DNA from 3 places in the Actinoallomurus liliacearum genome. Region 1 is predicted to be linked to each of the others. Evidence: riboswitches for the same ligand, from Rfam matches in the RefSeq annotation. Region 1 holds a riboswitch; each other region holds the start of a gene.
What was found. A riboswitch is a leader RNA that binds a small molecule or an ion and turns the genes downstream of it on or off. The one in region 1 is predicted to bind ZMP and ZTP.
Positions count from the first base shown of each region.

Region 2: it holds a riboswitch for ZMP and ZTP, as region 1 does, so the genes downstream of both, ABD978_RS31815 (phosphoribosylaminoimidazolecarboxamide formyltransferase) here and ABD978_RS23465 (bifunctional 5,10-methylenetetrahydrofolate dehydrogenase/5,10-methenyltetrahydrofolate cyclohydrolase) in region 1, are expected to answer to the same signal.
Region 3: it holds a riboswitch for ZMP and ZTP, as region 1 does, so the genes downstream of both, ABD978_RS02245 (serine hydroxymethyltransferase) here and ABD978_RS23465 (bifunctional 5,10-methylenetetrahydrofolate dehydrogenase/5,10-methenyltetrahydrofolate cyclohydrolase) in region 1, are expected to answer to the same signal.

Region 1 is NZ_BAABHJ010000016.1:147,886-157,984, forward strand. Features, by position in the region: gene ABD978_RS23435 (oxamate carbamoyltransferase subunit AllH family protein) at 1-629, opposite strand, end outside; gene ABD978_RS23440 (PucR family transcriptional regulator ligand-binding domain-containing protein) at 854-2,593, shown strand; gene ABD978_RS23445 (uracil-xanthine permease family protein) at 2,693-4,099, shown strand; gene ABD978_RS23450 (NUDIX hydrolase) at 4,264-4,662, shown strand; gene ABD978_RS23455 (GNAT family N-acetyltransferase) at 4,788-5,261, opposite strand; gene ABD978_RS23460 (HD domain-containing protein) at 5,302-5,949, opposite strand; ZMP/ZTP riboswitch at 6,020-6,101, shown strand; gene ABD978_RS23465 (bifunctional 5,10-methylenetetrahydrofolate dehydrogenase/5,10-methenyltetrahydrofolate cyclohydrolase) at 6,126-7,004, shown strand; gene ABD978_RS23470 (substrate-binding domain-containing protein) at 7,713-8,693, shown strand; gene ABD978_RS23475 (galactitol-1-phosphate 5-dehydrogenase) at 8,724-9,770, shown strand; gene ABD978_RS23480 (FGGY-family carbohydrate kinase) at 9,767-10,099, shown strand, end outside.
Region 2 is NZ_BAABHJ010000027.1:47,255-57,353, reverse strand. Features, by position in the region: gene ABD978_RS31835 (carboxyl transferase domain-containing protein) at 1-1,289, shown strand, start outside; gene ABD978_RS31830 (acetyl/propionyl/methylcrotonyl-CoA carboxylase subunit alpha) at 1,292-3,277, shown strand; gene ABD978_RS31825 (hydroxymethylglutaryl-CoA lyase) at 3,281-4,213, shown strand; gene ABD978_RS31820 (acyl-CoA dehydrogenase family protein) at 4,210-5,358, shown strand; ZMP/ZTP riboswitch at 5,605-5,687, shown strand; gene ABD978_RS31815 (phosphoribosylaminoimidazolecarboxamide formyltransferase) at 5,717-6,868, shown strand; gene ABD978_RS31810 (RDD family protein) at 7,084-8,169, opposite strand; gene ABD978_RS31805 (hypothetical protein) at 8,792-9,028, shown strand; gene ABD978_RS31800 (zinc-dependent alcohol dehydrogenase) at 9,101-10,099, opposite strand, start outside.
Region 3 is NZ_BAABHJ010000001.1:474,353-484,451, reverse strand. Features, by position in the region: gene gap (type I glyceraldehyde-3-phosphate dehydrogenase) at 1-452, shown strand, start outside; gene ABD978_RS02265 (phosphoglycerate kinase) at 590-1,780, shown strand; gene tpiA (triose-phosphate isomerase) at 1,777-2,583, shown strand; gene secG (preprotein translocase subunit SecG) at 2,713-2,955, shown strand; gene ABD978_RS02250 (RNA polymerase-binding protein RbpA) at 3,030-3,401, shown strand; ZMP/ZTP riboswitch at 3,503-3,585, shown strand; gene ABD978_RS02245 (serine hydroxymethyltransferase) at 3,605-4,870, shown strand; gene ABD978_RS02240 (M20/M25/M40 family metallo-hydrolase) at 5,042-7,636, opposite strand; gene ABD978_RS02235 (MFS transporter) at 7,666-8,940, opposite strand; gene ABD978_RS02230 (ATP-grasp domain-containing protein) at 8,937-10,099, opposite strand, start outside.

The sequences.
Region 1 (10,099 bases):
CGGCCCCCGCCGGGGACCGCCCCGCCCAGCAGGCGCAGCGCGAGCAGGAGGCCGGCCAGCGCGTCGTCGCCGCTCGGCGTCAACCCGGGGCCCAGACCGACGATCCGTTCCGCCGCGTCGACGGCGTGGGCGAGGTCGCCCGCCGCGCAACTGTCGGCGAGAACGTCCGGCACCGGATGCCCGCTCAGCCCCCAGGGCCCGGCGAGCTCACCGAGCGCGCGGGCCCCGTGCGCCAGCCGGGCGAGCGACAGCGGACCGAGCACCGGAGTGGGATCCCACCAGCGGCGGATCCGCACGCGGAGCCGGGCGGCGACCTCCACGCCGCCGTCACCGATGAACGCCACGTCTCCCTCGCGGACGCCGCGGAACGGCTCCTGCCGTGCCGGCGCGGCCAGGACCACGGCGTTCGGCGGCCGGACGGCGTCCGTGGTGACGAGCGCGACGACGACCGGCTCGGCGGGCCCGTCCACCCTCAGGTACGTCGTGGCGGGGAACACCGCGACCGCGCGGGCGGCGCGCCGGGGACCGCCGAGCACGGCACGGACACCGAGGCTGGCGGCGCCGGGCAGGCTCAGGGCCGGGGCGGTGCGCGGGCCGCGTCGCCGCCCCGCGGTGGTGGACGGCCTCACCCGGACCTCCCGCGGCGCGATGGGTCGGATCGCCCCCGCCGGCCCGCACGGCGCGGACCGTCAGGTTCGGTCGCGGGGCCCCGGCCGGGGTGTCATGGTCGTGAACGTAAACCGCTCCGAGCCATGGCCGTATGGATAATCCTGCCAAGGATGCTTGCCAGCGTTCGTGTTTCTCGTCATCGTGTGATCGTTACTCGGGGGTCACTTCGGCAGATTGGGCGGCCATGTCGTCTTCTTGCGGATCTCGTCCTCCGGCTCTGCGTCCCGCCGGCTCCGGCACGCCGGCGTACGGACTGTCCGTTGAAGAGGTTCTGGAGCTGTCGACTCTGGCGGGCGCCCGGCTCGTCGCCGGGGCGGGCGGCCTCGACCGTGTCGTGCAGCGCCTCAACGTCATGGAGGTCCCCGACGTCCTCGCCTGCGTCAAGCCGCACGAGCTGCTGCTGACCACCGGCTATCCGCTGCGCCACCGTCCCGAGACCCTCGGCCGGCTGGTCGCCGACCTGGACGCCTGCGGCCTGACGGCCCTCGCCGTCAAACCGGGCCGCTATCTCGACCGCCTGCCGGACGAGATGCTCCAGCAGGCCGACCGGCTCGACTTCCCGCTGATCCGGCTGCCCGAGGACGCCGGGTTCGACGACATCCTCAACCAGGTCCTGACCGGCGTCCTCAACCGGCAGGCCGCGGTCCTGGCACGCGGGGAGGAGGTCCACCGCGCCCTCATCCAGATCGTGCTGTGCGGCGGCGGCCTGCAGGAGGTGACCGACGAGGTCGCCACCCTCCTGGACGCCGCCGTCGCCGTCCTGGACGGCGACGGCCGCCGGCTCGCGGCCTCCGGCGACGAGGCGCTCCTGGCCCGGCTGCAGAGCGCGCTGACGGACGTCCCGCCGGCCGTGGAGGGCGAGGTGCCCATGCCGGAGGTCCTCCCGGACGTGCCGCCGGCCGACGTCGCTCCGGTGTGGCCCACCGACGCCGCGCCGGGAGAGCCCGCGCCCGATCCCGCCGGGCCGGTGACGTGTGACGACGACCCCGGGACCGGGCCGATCTCGGTGCCCGTCGTCGCGGGCGGGTTCACCTACGGGCGGATGGCGGTGGCCGGGGTGGCGGCGGCCGACGTCGGGATCCTCGAACGCGTGGCCACCGTCGTCGCCCTCGTCATCACCAAGCAGCAGGCCGTGTCGGCCGTGGAGAGCAAGTACCGCGCCGACTTCCTGCGTGACGTCCTCACCGGCCGGTCCGGCGCCGACGAGCACGTCATCGCGCACAGCGCGAGTTTCGGCTGGGACCTCGGCCGGTCCGCCACCGTGGTCGTCGCCGCCCTCGACCGTGGACCGGCGCGCGGTCCCGAGGAGCGCGTCCTCCAGGACCGGCTCGTGGCCGCGTGGACCTCGGCGGTCCGGCGCCGGGACCGCAACGCCGCGGTGGCCGGATTCTCGGGCGAGGTCGTCGCGGTCGTCGCCGCCGACGCCTGCGACGTGCCGGCGCTGGCCAAGGACGCCGCCGCCGTGTTCGCCGACCAGGACCGGACGTTCTCCACCGGGGTGAGCCGGGTGGCGCAGCAGCCCGGCGACCTGCCGTCCGCGTACGACCAGGCGATCAGGGCGGTACGCGTCGGGCGGCAGATGAACGGCGACGGAGCGGTCGTGCACTTCGACGAGCTCGGCGTCTTCCGGCTGCTCAGCCTGGTCGAGGACACCGCCGAGCTGCACGCCTTCGTCCGGGAGACCCTCGGCGAACTTGCCGGTGACCAGGACCCCGAGGCCGTCGACCTGCGGCGCACCCTGCAGGTGCTGCTGGAGACCAACCTCAACGTCGCGGAGACCGCCCGCCGGCTGCACTTCCACTACAACACGCTCCGTTACCGCATCGGTAAACTGGAGCGCCTGCTGGGTCCGTTCACCGACGACGCCCATCTCCGCCTCAACCTCACGCTCGCGCTGCACGTCCTGCGCATGCGGGGAATCTGAGGCCCGACCGCCCGCGCGCGGGTCGGGCAGGCACCGGCTCCACGAGCGCGGGCGGGCCACTACGCCATGCCCGCGCGGCGACCCCCCCGGGAGGACCCCATGGCGATCGGCTGGAAACTGCACGGTGACGGGCGCACACCCGCGCCGGGCGAGGTCGTCGGACCGGACGAGCGCCTGTCCTGGGGCCGCACCGTCGGAATCGGCGCCCAGCACGTCGTCGCCATGTTCGGCGCGACGTTCGTGTTCCCCGTCGTGATGGGGCTGGACCCGAACCTCGCGATCATGATGTCCGGGATCGCGACCATCCTGTTCCTGCTGGTCTCCGCCGGGAAGGTGCCGAGCTACCTCGGCAGCAGCGCCTCCTTCGTCGGCGCCGTCGCGGCCATCCGCGCGGCCGGCGGGAGCACCGCCCAGGTGACCGGCGCGATCCTCGTCGCCGGTGCGGCGCTCGCCGTCGTCGGCCTGGTCATCCACGTCCTCGGCGCCCAGGTCATCCACCGGATCTTCCCGCCCGTGGTCACCGGCGCGGTCGTCATGCTGATCGGCTTCAACCTCGCCCCGGTCGTCGCCGACGTCTACTGGCCGCAGGACCAGTGGGTCGCGCTCGCCACCCTGGCCGTCGTCGTCCTGTGCGCCGTCGTGCTGCGCGGCTTCTGGTCGCGGATCGCGGTCCTCATCGGCCTGGTCTTCGGCTTCGTCCTGTCGTGGCTCCTCGACCGGACCGCGGGCCGGATCACCGCCCCCGACGGCAGCGGCAAGGTCACCACCCACTTCCGCGTCGACCTGAGCGGCGTCAAGACGGCGGACTGGTTCGGCCTCCCGCACTTCCACGCCCCCGATTTCAAGACCTCGGCCATCCTCGTCGCGCTGCCCCCGGTGATCGCCTTGATCGCGGAGAACACCGGCCACGTCAAGGCCGTCGCCGCGATGACCGGCGCCGACCTCGACCCGTATCTCGGCCGCGCCATCGCCGCGGACGGCGCCACCACCGTGCTGGCGACCGCCGTCGGCGGCGCACCGACCACGACGTACGCCGAGAACATCGGCGTCATGGCCGCCACGCGCATCTACTCGACCGCCGCCTACTACGTCGCCGCGATCGTCGCGGTCCTGGTCGGCCTGTGCCCGAAGTTCGGCGCGCTGGTGGCCGCCACCCCCGGCGGCGTCCTCGGCGGCATCACGGTCGTGCTGTACGGCATGATCGGCCTGCTCGGGGCGAAGATCTGGATCGAGAACCGCGTCGACTTCGGCGACCCGGTCAACCTCGTCCCCGTCGCCGCCGGCCTCATTCTGGCCATCGGCAACGTGACCCTGAAGATCACCAGCGACTTCCCGCTGCAGGGCATCGCGCTCGGCACCGTCGCCGTCCTGCTCGGCTACCACGTCCTCAACGCCGTCCAGCGCACCCCGCGCGACACCGGCGCGGGCGTCATCGCGCCCGGCGAGCGCGACGTCGTCCCCGGCGCCCCGGAGCGCCGCCCCGAGACCGACGAAGACGCACGGTGATCCGGTAAGGGCCTGGTGGATGGTCACGAAATGCCCACGCGACCCGAGCCGCCCGGCTTCGCCCGGCGCTCCACGGCGGCCCGCGACGCCCGCCCCCGGGCGGCGCGTGCCACGCTCGGTAGGGTCGGGCGGGTCAGGGTCGTCCGGGGATCGGAGCAGGCGAGATGTCGGTCATCGACAAGGTGGCGTGGGTCAGGGTCGAGGATGGCAGGGTCCTCAGCACGCGTTCGCGTGGCAAGGACGCCTACTACTTTCCCGGCGGCAAGCGGGAGGCGGGGGAGAGCGACATGCAGACCCTGGCCCGCGAGGTCCGGGAAGAGCTCACCGTCTCGATCGTCCCCGAGACGGTGGCGCCCCTGGGCACGTACGAGGCGCAGGCGCACGGCCATCGGGACGGCGTGACGGTGCGGATGACCTGCTATATCGGCGACTATCACGGCACTCTCGAGCCCAGTAGCGAGATCGAGGAGGTCGTCTGGCTCTCCTACGCCGACCGTGACCGGGTGTCCCCGGTCGATCAGCTCATCTTCGACGACCTGCGGGCGTCCGGTCACCTCCGCTGAGCGCCTGCGATACCGCCTCCCGCCCTTCCGGGGTCCCGGGCCGCTCGTGCGACGGTAGTGAATTCGCTCACTGGCGTTCACTGCGCCGTAGGGGCAGCGATCGCCAGGGATCAGGGCCCGGGGGCTCAGTGGCCGAGGTGCTTCTCGAACCAGTGGTCGGCGTACGGCCCGTTGTTGTACGGCTCGATCTCCCGGTATCCCTGGGCGGCGTACAGGGCGCGGGCCTCGACCAGGTCGCGGCGGGTGTCGAGGCGCATCGTGCGCGCGCCGAGCCGGAGCGCCGCGTCCTCGGCCGCCGCCAGCAGCGCGCGGCCGCCGCCGGTGCGCCGCCCGGCCGGGATGACGTACAGCCGGGTCAGCTCCGCGACGCCGGGGGAGATCAGCCGCAGGCCGACGCAGCCGGACGGCACCCCGGCGTACCGCCCCACCAGGAAGCAGGCGAGGTCGTCGCTGGGATCCTCGGCCATCGCGGCGTCGACCTCGGCCTCGGTGGCCGGCCTGCCGTAGTAGCGCGAGGCGACGTCGGTGAAATAGGTCCGCAGCAGCCCCGCCGTCTCGACCGGTTCGGGGCCGATCGCCCAGGTCGCTTCAGTGATCACCGGCACACCGTACTGAGCTGCGGCGAATGACCGAACCCCATTATTCGGACCAGGGCGACTCCAGGATGGTCGTCACGAAGTCGCCGCGGGTGAAACCGGGCACGTAGTGGGCCAGGACGTCGGCCTTGACGTTGCCGAAGGTCGTCTCGGGGCGCGGCGCGACACCCTCGGTGAAGGCCCGGAGGATGCGCCGCTTGAAATCCGGCCTCGGATGCAGCGCGACGACCGCCGCCCGGTCGGCGTCGCTGATGGAGTCGTAGCCGATGCCCAGCACGTCGTACTCGACGCCGGCGGTGACCAGGGCGACCTCCGGCTCCAGGTACTCGGGGATGCCGGGTGTGGTGTGCAGGGCGATGGCCGTCCAGACCCGCCGGACGCTGTCCTCGGGCACACCGTGTCGCCGCAGGAAACGACGGGCCTCGTCGGCGCCGTCCACCTCGAACCGCCGCCCGCTGCCGCGGTGCGCCTCGCCCAGGCCCACGTCGTGGAACATCGCGCCGATGTAGAGCAGCTCCGGATCCCAGCTCAGGCCGCGCGCCCGGCCCTGGAGACTGCCGAACCAGTACACCCGCCGCGAGTGGTGGTAGATCAGCTCGTCCGTGACGTCGCGGATCAACTCGGTGGCCTCGGCGGCCAGCTTCGTGTCCGGCACGGTGACACCGGCCGCCGACCGTTCGGAGATCGTCATCGAACACCCCCCGGGAACGCGAGTCCTGCCCCAGAGAGTGTTCCCGGTGCGAGCGGAGTCACTAGAGTGAATCTCGGGCCGTGACTGGCGCTGAGGTGGAGCACCACCGGGGAGCGGCCCGCTCGATCGTGCCGTGCGCCTGGGCCGCCCTCACGCAGACCGTTCAGGAGCAGCCCGTGACCCAGACGCACACCGCCCGTCTCATGGACGGCGCGGGCCCGGCCCGCCGCATCGTCGAGCGCAGCGCCGCCAGGGCCGCGCAGATCACCCGGGAGACCGGCACGCCGCCGTGCCTGGCGACCGTGCTGGTCGGCGACGACCCCGCGTCCGTGACCTACGTCCGCATGAAGCGCGCCCGCTGCGAGAAGGCCGGCATCGCCTCGCGGCACGTGGGACTGCCGGCCACCACCACGACGGCGGAGCTGGTCGACGCCGTCACCGCCCTGTCGCAGGACCCTGGAGTGCACGGCATCCTGCTCCAGCATCCGGTCGGACCGCACATCGACGAGCGCGCCGCCTTCGAGGCCATCGCGCCGGGGAAGGACGTCGACGGGCTCACGCTGCACTCGTTCGGCGCGATGAGCTTCGGGCTGCCGGGCTTCGCGTCCTGCACGCCCGGCGGCATCATGCGGCTGCTGGAGGAGTACGACGTCGAGCTCACGGGCCGGCACGCCGTCGTGGTCGGCCGGAGCGCCATCCTCGGCAGGCCCGTGGGGATGATGCTGCTGGCCGGCGACGCCACGGTCACGTACTGCCACTCGCGCACGGCCGACCTGGCGTCGATCGTGCGGCAGGCCGACATCCTGGTCGCCGCCGTCGGCCGGCCGCGGTTCATCCGCGGCGAGGACGTCAAGCCCGGCGCCGTCGTGATCGACGCCGGCTACAACCCCGGCAACGTCGGTGACGTGGACTTCGAGACCGCCCTCACCCGCGCGAGCCTCATCACGCCGGTCCCCGGCGGTGTGGGCCCCATGACCATCGCCGTCCTGCTCGAACAGACCGTGCAGGCCGCGGCCCGCCAACTGGGCCTGGAATCCGACGAGAAAGCCGGATGAATTCCCCTGCGCGGCTCCGGTGCGTCCCGATGTTCGCGGGCGTTCGGCGTGGTTTTGCCGTCCGTTATGAGGTCCCAAGATGTCGGCGAGGATCCGGCCGTGATCTTCGGCGCTCAGAGTGCGATCAGCCGCTCGACGCGGCGCATGGTCTGGCGCGGCTCATGTAGGCGCGGACCTCGCTGAGACGGCGGCGCCTACGGGCGATCGCTCATGCTCGGCCAGGATCTGCGGCGGAGGTTCGGCGCGCTCTTCATGGAGCGCGCCGATACCTTTTTCGGCACATTTCGGCAGAATGGCAAGGCCCGAGGTGAGGCACAAGTTCGACGGCCTCCCCGGTGCGATCACGACCTTTTGATCATCCGCGTCGGTAATGGCGCATGGGGCGCGTCCTGATCCCTGGTGTCCTGTGCGTTTTATGCGCAGCGGACGCCGGTGACCATGCCGTGGCCGCAGGGGCGGTGACGTGCGGTCGGGGTTTGGCGGAGCGGGGCGGCGGGTCTCAACGCGCGTGGACCGCGGCGTGGTCGTCGGCTCGATCGGCCGCCCCGTCGGAGCAGTGGATCCGCAGGTCAGCTGCGATGTTCGCCATCTTCAGCGGTCGGGGGACGAGGTGACCGCGCTCACATGAGCAAAGTATTACGCACATGTTGCGCCCTTGTGAACGCCGCGCCTACGGTCTGGTGCCCAGAAACGGACCTGGAGGGCAGAATGCGAAGGATCTCCCTTGTTGGGGCGGTTGCGGCGATCGCCGTGGCCGCGACGGCGTGTTCGGTGTCGACGCAGCCGGGCGGTACCTCGGCCGCGGACACCAAGAAGAGCGGCCAGTTGGTCATCGGCTTCAGCGAGGTCACCCAGCAGTCCCCCTTCTACGTACAGCTCAAGAACGGCGCCCAGCAGGCCGCGGCCAAGGCCGGGGCGAAGCTGCTCTTCGCCGACGCGAACGGCGACGTCACGAAGCAGAACAACGACATCCAGGACCTGATCACCCGCGGCGTGAACGTCCTGCTGGTGAACCCGGTCGATCCGAAGGGCGTCGCCCCCGGCCTCGCCGCGGCGAAGGCGGCGAACATCCCGGTCATCACCGTGGACCGCCCAGTGCCCTCCGGCGCGCTCTCCCACGTCGGCCGGGACAACGTGAAGATGGGCCAGATCGTGGGCGAGCGGGTCGCCAAGGCGCTCGGGCCCGCCGGCGGCAAGGTCATCGAGATCCAGGGCGACGCCGGTGGCGCGGTGGCCCGGGACCGCCGGGACGGCTTCCACAAGGGGGTGGCGTCCAACCCGAAGATCAAGATCGTCGAGGGGCCGTACTGCGACTACATCAGGTCCAAGGCGGTCACCGCGATGCAGGACCTCCTGCAGGCGAACCCCGACGTGAAGGCCGTGTACGCCCACAACGACGACATGGCGCTCGGGGTCCTGCAGGTGCTGCGCGAGAACAAGCGCACCGACGTCAAGGTCGCCGGGGTCGACGGGCTGATGGAGGCGGTCAAGCAGATCCCGAACGGGCAGTACGTCGCCACCGCGCTCAACGACCCGATCCATGAGGGCGAACTGGCCGTGCAGACCGCGGCAAAGGCGCACGACGGCGGGCAGGCGCCCTCCTACGTCGACGCCGGCACGGCCCTCGTCGATCCGTCGAACGCCGCCGGACTCGCCGGCGCCACCGTCTTCGCCCGGTCCTCCTCGTGACCCGGGACAGATCCACAGAAAGGAACGTTCGTGCCTGAGACCATGCGTGCGGCCGTCCTCCACGCGCCCGGCGACATCCGCGTCGAGGAGGTGCCCAGGCCGGAGCCGGGGCCGGGGGAGGCGCTGGTCAAGGTGGCGGCCTGCGGGGTGTGCGGTTCCGACATCGCCCGCATGCTGAGCGCCGGCGCCCACCGGATGCCGATCATCTGCGGACACGAGTTCGCCGGCGTCGTCGTCGCGACCGGTCCCGGCGCGGACGGGGTGGCCGAGGGCGACCTAGTGTCCGTGCCTCCGCTGATCCCCTGCTTCGCCTGCGACCCCTGCCGGCAGGGGAAGTTCAGCCTCTGCGCCGACTACGACTACTTCGGCAGCAGGCGGGACGGCGCCTACGCGGAGTACGTCACGGTGCCGTCGTCGAACCTCTTCCGTGTCGACGACCGGGTGGCCCCGGAGGCGGCCGCGATGATCGACCCGGCCGCCATCGCCCTGCACGCGATCTGGCGGACCCGGCTCGGCATCGGCCAGCGGGTCGCCGTGATCGGGGCCGGGCCGATCGGCCTGTTCGCGGTGCAGTGGGCGCGGCTGGCGGGTGCCTCCGAGGTGCTGGCGGTCGACGTGAACGACCAGAAGGTCGCGATGGCGCGCGAGGCCGGGGCGGGCCAGACCGCGACCGGCGCGGAGGAGGCGCGTGACCTCGCGGGCGACGGCTACCACGTCGTCATCGAATCGGCCGGCAACCCGGCGACCGTGGACCTGGCGGCCGCGCTGTGCGCCCGGCACGGTGAGGCGGCCTTCATCGGGATCCCCCACGCCCCGGTGGAGTTCGCCAAATCGACCTTCAACACCTTCCTCCGCCGCGAGATCAGCCTCCACGGCGCGTGGAACTCCTTCTCCGCGCCGTTCCCCGGCGACGAATGGCGGGCGACGGCCGACGCCATGGCGGCCGGATCCCTGCGCTGGAAGTTCATGATCACGCACGAGCTCGGTCTCGACGCGCTCCCGGAGACGATGCGCCGGCTCGGCGAACGCTCGATCTTCAGCTCGAAGGTGCTGTTCCGGCCGGGGGAGGAGACATGACCGCGCTGCTGGCGATCGACCTCGGGACGGAGGGGGCCCGCGTCGCCGTGTTCGACGCGGACGGGCGGGTCCTGGGCACCGGAGAGCACGGGTACCCGACGCGGTACCCGCGACCGGGCTGGGCCGAACAGGACCCCGACGAGTGGTGGCGCGCCATCGTCGTCGCCGCTCGTACGGCGCTGACGACGGCGGGCGACCCGGAGGTGACGGGCGTCGGGTTGGCGACGACCGCCTCGACGGTCGTCGTGCTCGACGAGGCGGGACGCCCGCTCCGTCCGGCGATCCTGTGGATGGACTCCCGGGCCGGTGCCGAATCCGACCTGACGGCG
Region 2 (10,099 bases), on a different contig from region 1:
TGATCATCGCCAACGACGCGACCGTCAAGGGCGGCACGTACTACCCGATGACGGTGAAGAAGCACCTGCGCGGCCAGGAGGTCGCGCTGCACAACCGGCTGCCGTGCGTCTACCTCGTCGACTCCGGGGGAGCGTTCCTGCCCAAACAGGACGAGGTCTTCCCCGACCGGGAGCACTTCGGCCGGATCTTCTACAACCAGGCGACGATGTCCCAGCAGGGCATCCCGCAGATCGCCGCGGTGCTCGGGTCGTGCACGGCCGGCGGCGCGTACGTCCCGGCGATGAGCGACGAGACCGTCATCGTCCGAGAGCAGGGCACGATCTTCCTCGGCGGCCCACCGCTGGTGAAGGCCGCGACCGGGGAGGTCGTCAGCGCCGAGGACCTGGGCGGCGGAGACGTGCACTCGCGCGTCTCGGGCGTCGTCGACCACCTCGCCGACGACGACGCGCACGCGCTGCGCATCGTCCGGTCGATCGTCTCGACGCTGGAGCCGCCGGGCCCCGCGCCGTGGCCGACGATCCCGGCCGAGGAGCCCGCCTTCGACCCCGGGGAGCTGCGCGGCATCGTCCCGCCCGACTCCCGGACGCCGTACGACGTGCGCGAGGTCATCGCGCGGATCGTCGACGGCAGCCGGTTCCACGAGTTCAAGGAGCGGTACGGGACGACGCTCGTCACCGGGTTCGCGCACATCCACGGGCAGCCCGTCGGGATCGTGGCCAACAACGGCATCCTGTTCAGTGAGTCGGCGCTGAAGGGCGCGCACTTCATCGAGCTGTGCGACCGGCGCTCGATCCCGCTGGTGTTCCTGCAGAACATCACCGGCTTCATGGTCGGCCGGGAGTACGAGGCCGGGGGCATCGCCAAGCACGGGGCCAAGATGGTCACCGCCGTCGCGTGCGCGCGGGTGCCGAAGCTCACCGTGATCATCGGCGGGTCGTTCGGCGCGGGCAACTACGCGATGTGCGGCCGGGCCTACTCGCCGCGCTTCCTGTGGATGTGGCCGAACGCCCGGATCTCCGTGATGGGCGGCGAGCAGGCCGCGTCGGTGCTGGCCACCGTGCGCCGCGACCAGCTCGGCGATGAGTGGCCGGCCGCGGAGGAAGAGGAGTTCAAGAAGCCGATCCGGGAACAGTACGAGCGGCAGGGCAGCCCGTACTACTCGACGGCGCGCCTCTGGGACGACGGTGTGATCGACCCCCTCGACACCCGCCGGGTGCTCGGCCTGGCCCTCGCCGCCTGCGCGAACGCTCCACTCGAACCCGTCGGCTACGGCATCTTCCGGATGTGACCATGTTCAACTCCGTCCTGATCGCCAACCGCGGCGAGATCGCCTGCCGGATCATCCGTACGCTGCGGCGGCTCGACGTCCGGTCCGTGGTGACCTACACCGACGCGGACGCGGACGCCCGGCACGTACGGGAGGCCGACGCCGCCGTACGTGTGAGCAGCTACCTCGACGTCGAGGAGGTCGTCGGGGCGGCCGTGCGGACGGGCGCCGAGGCCGTTCACCCCGGCTACGGGTTCTTGGCCGAGAACCCCGACCTCGCCCGCGCGTGCTCCGACCACGGGATCGTCTTCGTCGGCCCGCCGCCGGACGCGATCACCGCGATGGGCGACAAGATCCGGGCCAAGCGCACGGTCGCCGCCGCCGGGGTCCCCGTCGTCCCGGGCCGCGACGAGGCCGGGCTGACCGACGAGGAACTGGCCGAGGCCGCGATGGAGGTCGGGTTGAACTCCGGCGCGGCGGTGCTGCTCAAACCGTCGGCTGGCGGCGGCGGCAAGGGCATGCGCCGGGTCGAGGACCCGGCCGCGCTGCGGGACGCGATCGCGGCGGCCCGGCGGGAGGCGCGCGGGGCGTTCGGCGACGACACGCTCCTCGTCGAGCGTTACATCGACCAGCCCCGGCACATCGAGATCCAGGTGTTCGCCGACGCGCACGGGAACGCCGTCCACCTCGGCGAGCGCGAGTGCAGCCTCCAGCGCCGCCACCAGAAGATCGTCGAGGAGGCGCCGTCCCCGCTGCTCGCCGGCCCGGACGGCGAGCGGATCCGGGCCGCGATGGGCGCCAGCGCCGTCGCCGCCGCCCGCTCCGTCGGCTACGTCGGCGCGGGCACGGTCGAGTACATCGTCTCCGCCGACCGCCCCGACGAGTACTTCTTCATGGAGATGAACACCCGGCTGCAGGTCGAGCACCCGGTGACCGAGGGCGCGGTCGCGATCGACGGCCGGCCGGGCCTGGACCTGGTGGAACTGCAGTTGCGGGTCGCGGCGGGCGAGCCGCTGCCATTCGGGCAGGACGCCGTGGCGTTCGACGGGCACGCGGTCGAGGCGCGGGTGTACGCCGAGGACCCCGCGCGTGGCTTCCTGCCCACCGGCGGCCGGGTGCTGCTGCTCGACGAGCCGTACGGTCTCGACGTGCGGGTCGACTCCGGGTTGGACGAGGGCGCGGTCGTCGGCGGCTCGTACGACCCGATGCTCGCCAAGGTGATCGCCCGGGGGCCGGACCGCGCGAGCGCGCTGCGCCGGCTCGACCGGGCACTGGCCTCGTACACGCTGCTGGGCGTCGGGACGAACATCGCGTTCCTGCGCTCGCTGCTGGCCGATCCGGACGTGGCCGCGGGCCGGCTCGACACCGGCCTGGTGGAGCGCCGCCCCGCCGACCCGGCGGACGGCGAGATCCCCGGGGACGTCCTGGCCGCGGCCGCGCTGGAGCGGATGCTCGCGCTGGAGGTGCCCGCCCCCGGCCCGTGGGACGTCCTGGACGGCTGGCGGCTCGGCGAGCCCGCCTGGACGACCTGGCGGATCGCCGGCCGCGAGGTGCGGATCCGCGGCCGCGCCGCCGACGCGCAGGTCTCGGTCGACGGCGGCGATCCGGTACGGGTCGCGGCCCGCCGCGACGGCGCGCACCTGCTGGTCGACCACGCCGGGGACCGTACGCGCTTCACGTGCGTCCGCGACGGAGACGTGTGCTGGCTCGGCCGGGACGGGCGGGTCTGGTCGCTGAAGGAGACCGAGCCGCTCGCCGCGCGGACCGCCGAGACCACCGCCGCGGCCGGCGCCGTGCGCAGCCCCATGCCGGGCACGGTCGCGGCCGTCAAGGCGGCCGACGGGGACGAGGTCGTCGCCGGCCAGCCGCTGGTGATCGTCGAGGCGATGAAGATGGAGCACACCGTCACCGCGCCGGTCGACGGCGTGGTAGGCGAGCTGACCGTCCAGCCCGGCGCGCAGGTCGCCCTGGACGAGGTCCTCGCCGTCGTCACCCCGAAGGGAGACTGAACGATGCGCGTGCCACTCGACGGGCTGCCCGCCAAGGTCACGGTCTACGAGGTCGGAGCCCGCGACGGCCTGCAGAACGAATCGGCGGTCGTCCCGGTCGAGGTGAAGCGGGAGTTCATCACCCGCCTCGCCGGCGCCGGGCTGCGGGTGATCGAGGCGACGAGCTTCGTGCACCCGAAGTGGGTGCCGCAGCTCGCCGACGCCGCCGAACTGCTCGGCGGGCTGGAGCGCGCGGCGGGCGTCCGCTACCCGGTGCTGGTCCCCAACGAGCGCGGCCTCGACCGGGCCCTCGACGCGGGCGTCACCGAGATCGCGATCTTCGGCAGCGCGACCGAGACGTTCGCCCGGCGCAACCTCAACCGGACGGTCGACGAGTCGGTGGAGATGTTCGCGCCCGTCGTCGAGCGGGCCCGCGCGGGCGGCCTGGACGTGCGCGCGTACGTCTCGATGTGCTTCGGCGACCCGTGGGAGGGCGACGTGCCGATCGAGCAGGTCGTCTCGGTCGCCACCCGCCTCCTCGACCTCGGCTGCACGGAGCTGTCCCTGGGCGACACGATCGGCGTGGCCACTCCAGGGCACGTCACCGCCCTCATCGGCGCGCTGCTGGAGTCCGGCGTGGACGCCGGGCGGCTCGCCGTGCACTTCCACGACACCTACGGGCAGGCGCTCGCCAACACCCTGGCCGCGCTCCGCTGCGGCGTCACCATTGTCGACGCCTCGGCGGGCGGCCTGGGCGGCTGCCCGTACGCCAAGAGCGCGACGGGGAACCTGGCCACCGAGGACCTCGTGTGGATGCTCGACGGCCTGGGCATCGAGACCGGTGTCGACGTACACCGCCTCGCCGAGACGAGCCTCTGGATGGCCGAACGCCTCGGACGCCCCAGCCCGTCCCGCGTCGTCCAGGCCCTGTCCCGAGAACAAGGGAGCGACCAATGATCGGATTCACCCTCGACGAGGAGTACGAGGCGCTGCGCCGTACCGTCGAGACGTTCGCCCGGGACGAGGTGGCGCCGGTCATCGGCGACTACTACGAGCGCGAGGCGTTCCCGTACGAGATCGTCGCCCGGATGGGGAAGATGGGGCTGTTCGGGCTGCCCTTCCCCGAGGAGTACGGCGGGATGGGCGGCGACTACTTCGCCCTGTGCATCGCGCTGGAGGAGCTGGCCCGCGTCGACTCCTCCGTCGCGATCACGCTGGAGGCCGGCGTCTCCCTCGGCGCGATGCCGATCCACCGGTTCGGCACCGAGGAGCAGAAGCGCGAGTGGCTGCCCCGGCTGTGCTCGGGGGAGCGGCTGGCGGCGTTCGGGCTGACCGAGCCCGGCGGCGGCACCGACGTGCCCGGCGGCATGCGCACCACCGCGCGCCTCGAGGACGGGCACTGGGTGATCAACGGGTCGAAGGCGTTCATCACGAACGCGGGCACCGACGTCACCGCCGCGGTCACCGTGGCGGCGCTGACCGGCGACGGCGAGATCTCCACGATCATCGTGCCGTCGGGCACGCCGGGGTTCACCGCCGGCAAGAAGTACTCCAAGGTCGGCTGGTCCGCCTCCGACACCCGGGAGCTGTCCTTCGACGACGTCCGCGTCCCGGAGGAGAACCTCGTCGGCGAGCGCGGCCGGGGCTACGCCCAGTTCCTGCGGATCCTGGACGAGGGCCGCATCGCCATCGCCGCGCTGTCGGTCGGTCTCGCCCAGGGCTGCGTGGACGAGTGCCTGAAGTACGTGCGCGAACGCATGGCGTTCGGCCGCGCGATCGGGGAGTACCAGGCGATCCAGTTCAAGGTCGCGGACATGGAGACGCGGGCGCACACGGCGCGGCTCGCCTACTACGCGGCGGCGGCGCGGATGCTCGCCGGCGAACCGTTCAAGAAGGAGGCGGCGATCGCCAAGCTGGTCGCCTCCAACGCCGCCATGGACAACGCCCGCGACGCGACGCAGATCTTCGGCGGCTACGGCTTCATGAACGAGTACCCGGTCGGCCGCTTCTACCGGGACGCCAAGATCCTGGAGGTCGGCGAGGGCACCTCCGAGGTCCAGCGGATGCTCATCGCCCGCCACCTCGGCCTCCCCGCCCGCTGACCCACACCACCGCCGACGTACCCCGGGGGCCGCGTGCCGCCGTCCCCGGCGTTCGTGTGGCTGGGGCGGGCGCTTCTCGCCGTCGGCCTGTGGCCCGAAGGCTCGGTGAAGTCGACCGACAGGCTCCCGGACGGGGTCCTTTGTCCCAGTTCGGGGGCCGCCGTCCGAGGCTTCACCGAGCGTTCCGTCCGGTGGCCTCCCTCCGGCTATGGCGGCGTGACCACTCCTGCGCTCTGCCAGTAGGGTGGGCCGGGCCGCGACTGGCGAGGGTGGACGACCACCGGGGAGCGGCCGACCCGATGTGAGCGTCGACCGCCTGGGCGTCTCCGTCAGCGATGTCCGCTGAGGAGGCCATGACGTGGAGCTGCGCTATGGGACCAACCCGCACCAGACGGCGCGCGCCGTACCCCTGGCGCCCGGCAGGTGGCCGGTGCGCGTACTGCACGGAGAACCGTCCTTCATCAACCTGCTGGACGCGCTCAACGGGTGGCAACTGGTGCGGCAGGCGAGCCGGGCCCTCGGCAGGCCGGCGGCCGCGTCCTTCAAGCACGTCTCACCCGCGGGCGTCGCGGTGGCGGGGCCCGTCGACGAGGTCGCCGCAGAACCCTACGGCCTGGCCGGAACCGGCATCGGTGCTCTGACCAGCGCTTATCTGCGCGCCAGGGACGCCGACCCGAGATCGTCCTACGGCGACTTCGCCGCCGTCTCGCATCCGGTCGACACCGAACTCGCCGAGTTTCTGGCCGGCGTGTTCTGCGACGGCATCATCGCGCCCGGCTTCGAGCCGGGTACGGTCGAGCGGCTCAGCGGGAAGAAGAAGGGCCGTTTCATCGTCATCGAGGCTGACGAGACATTCGTTCCTCCGCCCCGGGAGGAACGGGAGATCTTCGGCCTGCGCCTCGGCCAGGACCGCGACGATGTCCGACTCTCCACCGCCCTGCTGGACCAGACGGACGGCGCGCTTCCGAAGGAGGCGGCGGAGGATCTGCTGCTGGGCCTGGCGGTCCTGCGCTTCACCCAGTCGAACTCCGTGTGCTACCTGCGTGGTGGCATGACGCTGGGGATCGGTGCCGGCCAGCAGTCCCGAGTCGACTGCACCCGCCTGGCCGGGGCCAAGACCGACACCTGGTGGCTGCGCCGCCATTCGGCCGTTCGCGCCCTCGCCTTCCGACCCGACGTCCGGCGCCAGGACCGGATCAACTGGCGGCTCCGCTTCATCGAGGGCGACCTCACCCCGGACGAGGGCGAGCGCCTGGCGCAGGCGCTGTCCGCACCGGCCGGGGAGCTGAGCGCCGACGACCGCGCCCGGTGGCTCCGCCGCCTCGACGGCGTCGCCTTCGCCTCCGACGGGGCCCTGCCGTTCCGCGACAACGTCGACCACGCCCGTCGCCACGGCGTTCGGTACATCGCCGAGCCCGGCGGATCGATCAGGTCGGACGAGGTCGAGGCCGCCTGCCGCGAGCACCGGATCACGCTCGTCCGCACCGGCCTGAGGCTGTTTCATCACTGACGAGGCTTCCGCACCCCGCCGATGACCGATGACCCGGCGACGGGTGTCCGGTGGCCGGCACGAAGGCTCGGTGAAGCTGATCGACGCGCTCCAAATCATAGTTATTTATGTCGTTTTGTCGCGCTGTCGATGATGTGTTCACCGAGCGTTGTGTCCGCCGCGTCCCGCGTCGCCGCGCCCGCGGGCGTCCGTGTCGCCGTGTTCGGCGGCTCTGGTCAGCGGTCGTCCGGGTGGGGCCGCTCCTCGGGGGGCGGGGGCGGCGCTTGCGGCGGGATGTACGGTGCCTGCGGCGCGCGCAGGTCGTACGAGCCCTGGAGCGGGTCGTATCGCGGTCGCGGCGGCGGCAGGGCCGGCGTCGGGCCGGGGTTCGGGAGCGGTGGCGCTTCTCGGGGCGACCGGCCGGACGCGCGCTCCCGATACGTGTCCTTGAGCCGGCCGCCGAGCCGCCTGCCCATGCCCCGCACCTGGTCCGCGCGCTCTGAGTTCAGAGCGCGCCGCATGTTCTCCGCCTGAGCGAGGCGGGCGGCCTGCTCGCGCGCCGTGTCCCGGGCGGCCTGCCCGGCCGCCTGGGCGCCGTCCCAGGCCAGGGCGGCGCCCTGCCGCGCGGTCGCCGCGACGCGCTGGTACGTACGGGCGCGGACGACGGCGGTCCGGGCGAACAGGTCGGCGAGCGTACGGCGGCGGCCGCCGAACAACGCGGGCAGGCTGGTGGCGGCGAAGGCGGCGACGGCGAGCAGCCAGGTGACCAGCGCCAGGAAGAAGAGGCCCTCCAGGAGGAATATCCAGGCCGCGCAGTACAGCCCGGTACCGCCCGCGGTGGTGACGACGGCGCGGCGGAAGGCGTTCCCCCGGCCGGGGCGGCGGTCGTCGCCGGTGACCGCGCGGACGCGCAGGTCCATCGCCGCCTTGCCGAGCGTGCGCCCCAGCCAGGCGTGCATGGCGAACTGGTACAGCAACTGGATCAGAATGAGCAGGATGAGGGCCTGCTCGACGTCGAGGACGAACGTGTCCCACAGCCCGGTGCCGAAGTCGGTGGCCGCCTTCTCCACGTTCCCACCGGACAGCAGCAGGCCACCGGCCGCGGACAACCCCTTGTAGGGCAGGTCGTCCACCAACTGGCCGTGCAGCCGAGCCCATGTCATGACGGCCAGCAGGACGGCCGCGCCCCACAGCAGCAGCGTGTCGATGCCCCAGGCCGTCAACCGCCGCACTCGCGGAGCGGCGCGGTCGGCCGGCGGTGGCCCCTCCGGCAGTGGCGGCACGGAGTACGGGGGCGGCGGAGGCGGGGGAGCGGCGTACACGCGCCGGAGTGTAGAGATCGGTAATGATCTTGTCAGGCCTCCAGACGAGAAACGGCCGGACCTGGCCGAACCGGTCGAATTCGCGGCGGCGGCGCGGTACCCCCGGCGGGATGGTGTGGGTGGCGAGGAGTCATGCGAGGCGGTGACCGGGCCGCGCGGCCGGAAGTTCGGCTCCGGCCTCCGGCGGTGATGGGCACTCACCGAAAGCGCCGGGTGAGCGAGTCGTCGCACAGGGTAGGGATCTGATGTGGGCTCGGGCAGGGTGCTCGGGTCGCGGGGTACCTCCGGGAGGGCGGCGATGGGCGGGATCGGGCGTGCGATGCTCGCGGTGGTCGTCGCGCTGGCCGCCACCGGCTGTGGAGGCGGGGACGGCGTGTCGCGTACGGCTTCGTCACGGGGGGCGAGAGGCGGCGCCCCGACGGGCCCGACGTCGCCGGCCGCCTCACCGGCGACGCGGCCGGCCGAGCCGATGCCGCCCCGTGGAGGTCCCGTACCGCCCAGCGGCCCGACGTCGCCGCCCTGGCCGGTGCCGCGGACCTCGGCGGGGTCCGGAACGCGGTTGCCCCGCGCGGCGAACGGCACCGATCTCGGCGCCTGCCGGAGGGGACGATGCGAGGTCCAGGTGTCCCCGCACGATCGCATCCCGGTGCCGGCCAGGCTCGGGGTGGACGAGCTGAAGGTGACCGCCATCACCGGCGAGGGCATCAGCTTGCAGGGGACCGCCCCCGGCACGTCCCTCAGCGTCCAACTGGCAGGGAACGCCGGCGCGACCTCCGTGATGAACGGCCTTGCGATCACGCTGGTCGCGATCGCCAGCGGCAACGCCGTCCTGCGCATCGCTCCGGCTCCGGAGCGGTGACTCAAGAGCCCGCGCGTTCGACACTGACCCCGTCGATCCGGTGACCCCGTTGGCGGGTCGCGTCGCGGACGCTCAGGGGTGTAGGACGACCTTGTTGCACTGCTCCTGCTTGTCGCGGAAGATCCGGTAGCCGCGGGGAGTGTCGTCCAGGCTCATGTGGTGGCTGATCACGAAGCTGGGGTCGATGTCCCCGCGCCGGATCCGGTCCAGCAGGGGCCGCAGGTACTTCTGCACGTGGCACTGCGCGCCCCGCATGGTCAGCGACCGGTTCATGAAGGAGCCCATCGGGAACTTGTCGACCAGCCCCCCGTAGACGCCGATCACCGAGATGGTTCCGCCGTTGCGGCAGGACATGATCGCCTCGCGCAGGACGAACGGCCGGTCGGTTTCCAACCGGGTGGCCTGCTTGGCCCGGTCGTAGGCGTACATCGGCGTGGCGTGGTGCGCCTCCATGCCGACCGCGTCGATGCAGGAGTCCGGGCCGCGCCCGCCCGTCATGTCGCGCAGCGCGTCCGGGACGTCGATCCCCTCCTCGTAGTCGAGCGGTTCCGCGCCCATCTCCTCGACACGGTGCAGCCGGTACGGGAACCGGTCGATCGCGATGACCCGCTCGGCACCCATCAGGAAGGCGCTGGCGATCGTGAACTGGCCGACCGGACCGGCGCCCCACACCGCGACGACGTCACCGGGCTTGATGTCCGCCATCTCCGCCCCGATCCATCCGGTCGGGAAGATGTCGGACAGGAACAGCACCTTCTCGTCCGGCAGGTCGTCCTCGATCTTGATCGGGTTGACGTCGGCGAACGGCACCCGTGCGTACTCCGCCTGCCCACCGGGGAAGCCGCCGAGCATGTGGCTGTAGCCGTAGATCCCGGCCGGGGAGTGCCCCATGAGCTTCTCGGCCATCCCCGCGTTGGGGTTGGAGTTCTCACAGATCGAGAACAGCTCGTTCTCACAGGCCCAGCAGTTCCCGCAGGCGATCGGGAAGGGAACGACCACTCGGTCGCCCGGCCGCAGGTCGCGGACCTCCGGACCGACCTCCACGACCTCGCCCATGAACTCGTGGCCGAG
Region 3 (10,099 bases), on a different contig from region 1:
ACCAGAACCTTCAGGACGGCCCGCACAAGGACCTGCGCCGCGCCCGCGCCGCCGCCCTGAACATCGTCCCGACCAGCACCGGCGCCGCCAAGGCCATCGGCCTCGTGCTGCCGCAGCTCAAGGGCAAGCTCGACGGCTACGCGCTGCGCGTTCCGGTGCCGACCGGCTCGGCCACCGACCTCACCGTCACGGTGGGCCGCGAGACCAGCGTCGAGGAGGTCAACGCGGCGCTGCGCGACGCGGCCGAGGGCCCGCTGCGCGGGATCCTCACCTACACCGAGGACCCGATCGTCTCCAGCGACATCGTCACCGACCCGGCGTCCTGCATCTTCGACTCCGGGCTCACCAAGGTGATCGGCGACCAGGTCAAGGTCGTCGGCTGGTACGACAACGAGTGGGGCTACTCCAACCGCCTCGTCGACATCACCAAGCTGGTGGGCTCCCGTCTCTGAGCCGAGGGCGGCGGGCGCGCGCCGAGTGATCGGCGCGAGTGCGCCGTGAGCCGGTGACGGCGAACCCACGAACGAGCGCAGCAGGTCCCGGACCTGCTGCGCTCGTTCCGACACGACCAGGAGTGCGATCAATGAGCATGTCCACGATCGACGATCTCGGCGACGTGCGCGGTAAGCGGGTGCTGGTCCGTTCGGACCTCAACGTTCCGCTGCAGGACGGCGTGATCGGGGATGACGGCCGGATCCGGGCCAGCGTCCCGACCATCAACAAGCTCGCCGACAAGGGCGCGCGCGTCATCGTCTGCGCCCACCTCGGCCGCCCCAAGGGGCAGGTGAAGCCGGAGTTCTCGCTGGCGCCCGTCGCCGAGCGGCTGGGCGAGCTGCTGGGCCGCGAGGTCCGCTTCGCCACCGACACCGTCGGTGACTCCGCGCGGGCCACCGTCGACGCGCTCCAGGACGGCGAGGTCGCCCTCCTGGAGAACCTCCGCTTCGAGGCCGGTGAGACCAGCAAGGACGACGCCGAGCGCGGCGAGTTCGCCGACCGCCTGGCCGCGCTCGCCGAGCTGTACGTCGGCGACGGCTTCGGCGCCGTGCACCGCAAGCACGCCAGCGTCTACGACGTGCCGCAGCGGCTCCCGCACGCGGCCGGCGGCCTCATCGCCGCCGAGGTCGACGTGCTCCGCCGCCTCACCGGCGACCCCGCCCGGCCGTACGTCGTCGTCCTGGGCGGCGCGAAGGTCTCCGACAAGCTCGGCGTCATCGCCAACCTCCTCGGCAAGGTCGACCGCCTGATCATCGGCGGCGGCATGGCGTACACCTTCCTGAAGGCCCAGGGCCACGAGGTCGGCAAGTCGCTGCTGCAGGAGGACCAGCTCGACCAGGTCCGCGGGTTCATCGAGGAGGCGGCCAAGCGCGACGTCGACCTCGTCCTGCCGGTCGACGTGCTGGCGGCCACCGAGTTCGCCCCCGACGCGGAGCACGAGGCCGTCGAGGCCACCGCGATCCCGGCCGACCGCGAGGGCCTGGACATCGGCCCGCGCACCCGTGAGCTGTTCGCGAGCAAGCTCGCCGACGCGGCCACCGTCTTCTGGAACGGCCCGATGGGCGTGTTCGAGTTCGACGCCTTCGCCGGCGGCACCCGCGCGGTGGCGGAGGCCCTGATCGCCTCGGACGCGTTCACCGTGGTCGGCGGCGGCGACTCGGCCGCGGCCGTGCGCAAGCTCGGCCTCGACGAGGACGGCTTCTCCCACATCTCGACCGGTGGCGGCGCGAGCCTCGAGTACCTCGAGGGCAAGACGCTGCCCGGCCTGTCCGTCCTGGAGGACTGATCGTGGCATCGAAACCCGCCCCGCAGCAGCGGAAGCCGCTCATCGCCGGCAACTGGAAGATGAACCTCACCCACTTCGAGGGCATCGCGCACGTCCAGAAGGTCGCCTTCGGCCTCAAGGACGCCGACTACGAGGCGGTGGACGTCGCGATGCTGCCGCCGTTCACCTTCATCCGCAGCATTCAGATGCTCGTGGACGCCGACAAGCTCAAGCTCGTGTACGGCGCGCAGGACGTCTCGCCGCACGAGAAGGGCGCCTACACCGGCGAGATCTCCGCCGCGATGCTCGCCAAGCTCGGCTGCACGTACGTCCTGGCCGGGCACTCCGAGCGCCGCCAGTACCACCACGAGGACGACACGCTCGTCAACGCCAAGGTGAAGGCGGCCCTCAAGGACGACCTGACGCCGATCCTGTGCGTCGGCGAGGGTCTGGAGGTCCGCAAGGCCGGCGAGCACCTGTCCCACACGCTCGCCCAGGTCGAAGGCGGTCTGCAGAAGGTCCCGGCCGACCAGGCGCAGCGCATCGTGATCGCGTACGAGCCGGTGTGGGCGATCGGCACCGGCGAGGTCGCCACGCCGGAAGACGCGCAGGAGGTCTGCGGCGCGATCCGCACGCGGCTGGCCGAGCTGTACAGTGGAGACCTCGCCGATCAGGTCCGCATCCTCTACGGGGGCTCCGTCAAGGGCGGCAACATCGCCGGCATCATGGCGAAGCCGGACATCGACGGAGCGCTCGTCGGTGGAGCGAGCCTGGACGCGGGGGAGTTCGTCAAGATCTGCAGGTATCGCGAGCTACCCGTGTGATCTTGCGCATCAGACTGCGCGTTTCTGCTGAACCACGCGGTGGAACGTCGTACCCTCGATAGCGGATGACCTGAATACGCGAACATTCCCCGCGAGCAGCGGGGTGAATCACGAAAGCGCTGAACTGCTGTGATCATCACAATCTCCATCGTGCTCATCATCACGAGCGCGCTGATGGTGCTGCTCGTCCTCCTGCACAAGGGGAAGGGCGGTGGGCTGTCGGACCTGTTCGGCGGCGGCATCAGCTCGTCGCTCGGCGGGTCGTCCGTGGTCGAGCGGAACCTCGACCGGTTCACGATCGGCGCGGGCGTGATCTGGTTCGCGTCGATCATCGCGCTGGGTCTGCTGCTCAAGCACGGCCATCACGGCTGAGTACGAGCCAAACCCGCAGTGTGTTGACGGCCGCCGCTTCGCGCAGCGGCGGCAAAGGAAGCGAGGAGTAGTCCGTGGGTAGTGGCAACGCTATTCGGGGTAGCCGAGTCGGTGCTGGCCCGATGGGAGAGGCCGAGCGTGGTGAGGCGGCCCCGCGCGTCTGGGTGAGCTTCTACTGCGCGAACCGGCATGAGTCCCGGCCGAGTTTCGCGACCGACGTCGCGGTTCCCGACCAGTGGGACTGTCCCCGGTGCGGGTTCCCCGCCGGTAAGGACCCCGAGAACCCGCCGGCGCCGCCGCGCAATGAGCCCTACAAGACGCATCTCGCCTACGTGAAGGAGCGGCGCAGCGACGCCGACGGCGAGGCCATCCTCGAGGAGGCGCTGGCCAAGCTGCGCGCCGAGCGCGCCGCCATCCACGCGGCGATGCAGCGCGCTCGCAACTAGCTCCGCGTATCGCAGCACCGTTCGGCCCGGTCCCGCCTCGGCGGAACCGGGCCGAACGCGTCCCGCGCGAAATCCCGATCGACGGCGGAGCCGTCCGTTAGGATGTGATCCGCGACTGGCGCATGAGGTGGAGTTCACCACCGGGGAGCGAACAGATCTGGCACCGCGCGCCTGGGTGCTGGGAGCCCGTATCTGGAGGCCCCATGCACCAGCCGCCCCTGTCCCACCTCACCGCCGCCGATCCCGACGTGGCCGGGCTGATCGAGGCCGAGGCGCAACGGCAGCACGACAAGATCCGCCTCATCGCCTCGGAGAACTACGTCTCGCCCGCCGTGCTGGAGGCGACCGGCTCCGTCCTCACCAACAAGTACTCCGAGGGCTATCCCGGCAAGCGCTACTACGAGGGCCAGCAGGTCGTCGACCCCGTCGAGGAACTGGCCAAGGCGCGTGCCCGCGAGTTGTTCGGCGCCGCCCACGCCAACGTCCAGCCGTACTCCGGCTCGCCTGCCAACCTGGCCGTCCACCTGGCGTTCCTGAACCCGGGCGACACGTTCCTGTCGCTGGAGCTCGCCCACGGCGGTCACCTCACCCACGGGTCGCCCGTGTCGATCACCGGCAAATGGCTGCGGCCGGTGCACTACGGCGTGGGCCGCGAGACCGGCCGGATCGACCTGGACGAGGTACGCGACCTCGCTCGTGCGGAACGCCCGAAGGTCATCCTCTGCGGCGGCACCGCGATCCCGCGGACGATCGACTTCCCAGCGTTCGCCGAGATCGCCCGCGAGGTCGGCGCCGTCCTCGTCGCGGACATCGCGCACATCGCCGGGCTCGTCGCGGGCGGCGCGCACCCGTCGCCGGTCGGGCACGCGGACGTCATCACCACGACGACGCACAAGACCCTGCGCGGCCCGCGCGGCGCCATGATCCTGACGACCGAGGAGCACGCCACCGCGATCGACAAGGCGGTCTTCCCCGGCCTGCAGGGCGGCCCGCACAACCACACGACCGCCGCGATCGCGGTGGCGCTGAAAGAGGCCGCCCAGGAGGATTTCAAGGCGTACTCCCGCCAGATCGTCGCGAACGCCCGGGCCCTTGCCGCCGCGCTGACCGAGCGCGGGTTCGACCTCGTCTCCGGTGGGACCGACAACCACCTCATCCTGATCGACCTCACGAACAAGGAGATCGGCGGCAAGCCGGCGGCCAAGGCGCTCGACCGTGCGGGCATCGAGCTGAACTTCAACACGGTGCCCTTCGACCCGCGCAAGCCGTGGAACCCGTCGGGCATCCGGCTCGGCACCGCCGCGATCACGACTCGCGGCCTCACCGAGGAGCACATGCCGTTCGTCGCGGCGTCGATCGACCAGGCCGTCGCGTCCGCCGACGACGAGGCGGCCCTCGACAAGGTCGCCGCGGAGATCCGCGAGCTGCTCGGGGGTTTCCCCATGCCCGGCTGGGCCGCGACGCCCTGACCCGCGACCGATGAGAAGGACCCGGCAGCCGACGGCACGCCGGGTTCTTCCCTCATGTCCCGAGAGAAGCGCTGATCCCGGCGCCCGTCCCTGCCCCCGCTCCGTCGCGCGGTGAGCCGACGAGCCTGGCGGCGCCGCCGCCAGGCTCGTCCTCGCCGATGGGCCGGTCCGTCAGATCGCGCGGGCCGGCTGGTTCTTGTCGTTCTGGCGGGCCAGCTCGATGAGCAGCAGCACCTGGGCCAGGCAGGCGTTCTCGAAGTCGCCCAGGTGCAGGCTCTCGTCGAGGCCGTGCGCCCGGCAGTCGGGGTCGGAGCCCGCGCTGGTGACGAGGATCGCGGCGTCGGGAAAGGCGTCGGCGAACTCCGCGATGAACGGGATCGTCCCGCCGATCCCGACGTGGACGAGGTCGCCGCCGTACGCCAGGCCGTAGGCGCTGCGGGCCGCCTCGAACGCCGGGCCCGTGGTGTCGACGGCGTACGGCCGGCCGGCCTTGCCCGCGGTGACCTCGACCTCGACGCCCCAGGGAGCACGGTCGCGCAGGTGCTCGATCAGCTTCCGCTGCGCGGCCGGGGCGTCCTCGCCCGGCGCGAGGCGGAGGCTGACCTTGGCGCGGGCCGTCGCGGTGAGCGTGTTGGACGCCTTGGCGACCGGGGTCGCGTCGATGGCCAGCACGGTCAGCGCGGGCTTCGTCCAGATGCGTTCGGCGACGGTGCCGTCGCCCAGCAGCCGGACTCCGTCGAGCAGGCCCGCCTCGGCGCGGAACCGCTCCTCCGGGTAGTCCACCGCGGGCGCGGGCGCCGAGACGAGGCCCTCGACGGCGACCCGGCCCTCGTCGTCGTGGAGGGTGGCCAGCAGGCGGCACAGCGCGGTCAGGGCGTCTGGGGTGGCCCCGCCGTAGATGCCGGAGTGCACGCTGTGCTCCAGTGCCCGTACCTCGACGATGACGTCGGTCATCCCACGGAGGGTCGTCGTGAGGGACGGCGTGCCGACGTCGAGGTTCGTGGAGTCGGCGAGGACGCAGACGTCCGCGGTGAGCTTGTCGCGGTGCCGTTCCAGGAACGCGCCCAGCGTCGGCGAGCCGATCTCCTCCTCACCCTCGACGAAGACCGTGACGCCGACCGGCGGCCGGCCGCCGAAGAACCGGAGCACGGCCAGGTGGGCGGCGATGCCCGCCTTGTCGTCGGCCGAGCCACGGGCGAACAGGCGCCCGTCCCGCTCCTCCGGCTCGAACGGCGGGCTCGTCCAGCCGCCGGGGTCACCGGTCGGCTGGACGTCGTGGTGCGCGTACAGCAGCACGGTCGGCATGTCCGGCGGCGCCGGGAAGTGCGCGACGACCGCGGGGCGGCCGCCCTCGATGTCGTCGAGGATCTCCACGTCGGCCGCGCCCGCCTCCTTCAGCAGCCGCGCGGTCAGCTCCGCCGAACGCCGTACGTCCGCCGCGTGGGCGGGATCGGCGCTGACGGAGGGGATCCGGATCAGGGCGTCGAGGTCGGACCGTACGCCGGGCAGGAGCTTGCTCAGGGTCTGCCGAACGTCGTCGCGCATGGAGGCGTCATCCTTCGCGTTCGATGCGGCCGGGATCGTCCGCATGTCGATCAGGGAGGCGGCGTGCTCGGCGATGTCGGCCGCGGCCCGCCGGTCGGGGCCGGTCGCCAGGACGTACCCGGCTCGTCCCCGGAAGTCGGTGAGGGAGGGCATCACGTCGCCGACCCGGTTCAGCTCGCCGATGCGGACGACGCCGTCGACGGCGGTGGCCTCGTCCAGCCCGGTGATCGCGACGATCCGGCCGGGAGGCGGGGTCAGGAGCCGTACGGCGCACGTCGCGGCCGGCACGTCGAAGGGGGCCGGCAGCCGGTCGTACGCGTAGGCCAGGGCGGTGGCCTCGGCCATGTCGACGCCGACGACCAGCTCGAGCATCTCCCAGTACCGGGCCCCGCCCCAGCGAGGGTTGATCTCGACCACGGTGGCCCGGTCGCCGTCGATCATGACCTCGGTGTTGGTGGGGCCCCACATGTAGCCGATGGCGTCGAGGGCGGCGAACACGGCCTCGGTGGCCGTCTTGACGACCTCGGGCGGGTGCTCACCCGGCATCTGGTGCGCGATCTCGACGAAGTGCGGCGGTCCCGACGTGTGCTTGGCGGGGACGATGAGCGCGCGGTGCCGCCCGCCGGCGCTCATCGTCTCGACGCTGGTCTCCAGCCCGGTGAGGAACTCCTCGGCGAGCACGCCCGCCGTGCGGGACTCGGGCGCGGTGTGCGCCCAGGCGTTCGGGATGTCGTCCGGAGTCCGGACGAGGGCGACGCCCCGGCCCCCGTTGCCGTCGGCCGGCTTCAGGAGGACGCCTCCGGGACAGGTGTCGAGGAACTCGCGTACCTCCTCGACGTCGGTGCAGACGCGGTGGGCGATCGTCTCGACGCCGCGCTCGGCGAGCCGGCGCCGCATCGCCGCCTTGTCCTGCGCGAGCGTCACGGCCTCGACCGGGTTCACCCGGACACCGAGGGCCTCGCCCACGATCGCGGTGGGCAGCAGCGCGTGCTCGGTGGCCGCGATCATCGCGTCGATCGGCCGCCAGGCGTGGATCTCCCGGGCGCAGGCCAGCAGCGCGTCGACGTCGGTGACGTCGGTGCTGAACGTCCGCAGCGCGAGCTTGCGTTCGAAGGTCTCGTCGGTGCCGGTGCGCACGATGGCGGTCAGCGTGACGGGCACACCGAGGAGCTTGCCGATGATCTCGGGACGCGCCCCGACGAACACCAGGTGAGGGAACATCTTCGGTCCGGTCCAATCGTGTCGTGAAGTCAGGGCGTGGTGGTCGTCTCCGCCGCGACGGTCGGCCGCTCGTGCCGGACGCGTTCCCGTTCGGCCCACCGCGAGACCCGCGGGGACACCGCCCCGGCGGCCGCGAGGACGACGCCGAGCACGATCCAGCCCGTACGCCCGGTGGGCAGGACGAGGGCGGTGATGATGAACGGGCCGGTCACGTCGAGGAGCGAGGTCCCGAGGTTGAAGACCGACAGGAAGCGGGTGCGGGACGCCTCGGGGGACAGCAGCAGGGACAACCCCCAGGTGCCGGCCGCCTGCCACATCTCGGCGAAGGTCAGGGCGAGCGTGCCGACCACGAGGACGGCGCCGGCGGTCCAGGGCGCGATCGGCAGGTGACCGTCCGCCGCGACGAGCAGCAGGGCGCAGCAGAGGAGCATCCAGCCCGCGTTGCGCAGCGCCCGCGCCGCTCCGGTCGCGTCGTCGGTCTGCCGGGTCATCCGCACCTGCAGGAGGACGACGAGCACGGTGTTGATCGCGACCAGCACGCTGACCATCGGCTTGGGCACCAGGTGCCGCGAGACGATCCACAGCGGCAGGCCGATCGACAGGATGAACCGGTGCATGCTGAGCACCCCGGTCAGCACCGCCGAGACGAGGAACGCGGGGCGGGTGCGCACGCGGTCGGGCGCCTCGCCCTTCGGCTTGCGCACCGGCTTAGGCGGGTTCTGCAGCACGATGCCGCGCAGCAGCGCCGCGGCGAGGATGAACGACGCGGCGTTGCCGAGGACGACGCACAGCAGCGAGACGCGGCCGGGGGACAGCAGGGCGAGCGACGCGAGCAGCGCGCCGAGCGTGAACCCCGCGTTGCGGATGCTGCGCAGCGCGCCCGCCGTCTTGACCCGGTTCTGTTCTCCCACGGCGGAGGTGACGAACGACAGCAGGATCGGCTGGCTGGCCCGCTCCGCCAGACCCAGGAACACCGCGACCGCGACATATCCGGCGAAGTTGTGGATGAAGGCGTATCCGATGAAGGCCGCCGCCCGCCACAGCTGGATGCTCAGCAGGATCGCCCGCACGCCGATCCGGTCCGCGAGCGAGCCCCACAGCACGGATGAGAAGAGCCCGATGAAGGCGCCCAGCGTCAGGCCGCGTCCGATCTGCGTCGGCGTCAGGTGCAGGACGACGCTGAACAGCACGACCGACGCCGAGGTGAACGCGCCGTTGCCGGTGGAGTCGATGATCGAGACGATCAGCAGGCGCCGGGCGTTCGGGGACGCCCACGCGCCGTCCCCCAGGTTCGGCCGCCTCACCGGACCGTGACCCGGATCAGGCGGGCCGCGCTCTCGACGCGCTCCCACGCCTGGCCGGCGTCGTCGCCCACGGCCATGACGTGGCCGATCCGGTCGCGGGAGGCGCGGGGCGCGGCGACGCGGTCCCCCGGGGCGGCCGTGACCGTGGCGGCCCGCACGCCGGGCGCGGCGGTCGCCTCGTCGAGGCCGGTGACGCCGTCCAGGACACCGGACGTGGCCGTGAGGAACTTCACCGCCGCCGCGCGTACGGGCGTGGCCGGGATCGCGCCGACCGGTCCGTCACGGCCCATCAGCGAGGCGTACGCGCCGAGGAGCGGGAAATCGTACGCGATCCGGACCAAGTCGGTGATGCGGTCGCCCGCCAGCCGCCCGGCGCACTCGATCAGTACCGGGCCGGCCGCGGTGACCATCCACTCGCAGTGCAGGATGCCGAACTCGTACCCCGACGCGTCGACCAGGGTCTGTATCCCGTCGAGCAGGTCCTTCCGCACGGCCGCGCCGACCGGGGCGGGCACCACGTGTCCGATCTCGACCGGATGGCGGCCGGGCAGCACGCGCTTGTCGGTGACGCTGCCGAAGACGACCTTCCCGCCGGCCACGAGGCACTCGACGCTGACCTCCGAGCCGTGCAGGCGTTCCTCGACGAGGTAGCGCGTGAACGGCGGCGGGTCGAACCGTACGCGGCCCTCGGCCGTCGTCGTGTGCCGCCAGGCCTCGGCCAGGTCGTCCCCCGGGTCGAGGAGCACGACGCCCTGGCTGCCGGACCGCCCGGTCGGCTTGAGGACGAGCCCGCCGCCGCCCGGCCCGTCGCCGGCCAGCTCGCCCGCCGCCCTCTCCAGGCCGGCCAGGTCGTGCACCTCGCGCCACCGGGGGTTGGGAATCCCGGCGGCGTGGGCGACCTCGCGCAGCCGCAGCTTGTCCCGGAAGATCTCGGCCGCGTGTACGCCCGCGCCGGGCAGGCCGAGTTCGGCGGCGATGCGGGCCGAAGCCTCGGTCGTCATCTCGTCGATGGCCGGCAGCACCCGCTCGATCACGGTGCCGGCCGGCAGGGAGTCGATCAGGGCGCGGGGCTCGAACGGGCCGATGTAGTCGCAGGGCACGAGCGCCTCGACGGTCGGCAGGCTCTTCGCCTTCTCTCGCAGGCCGCGCTGCTCGATCA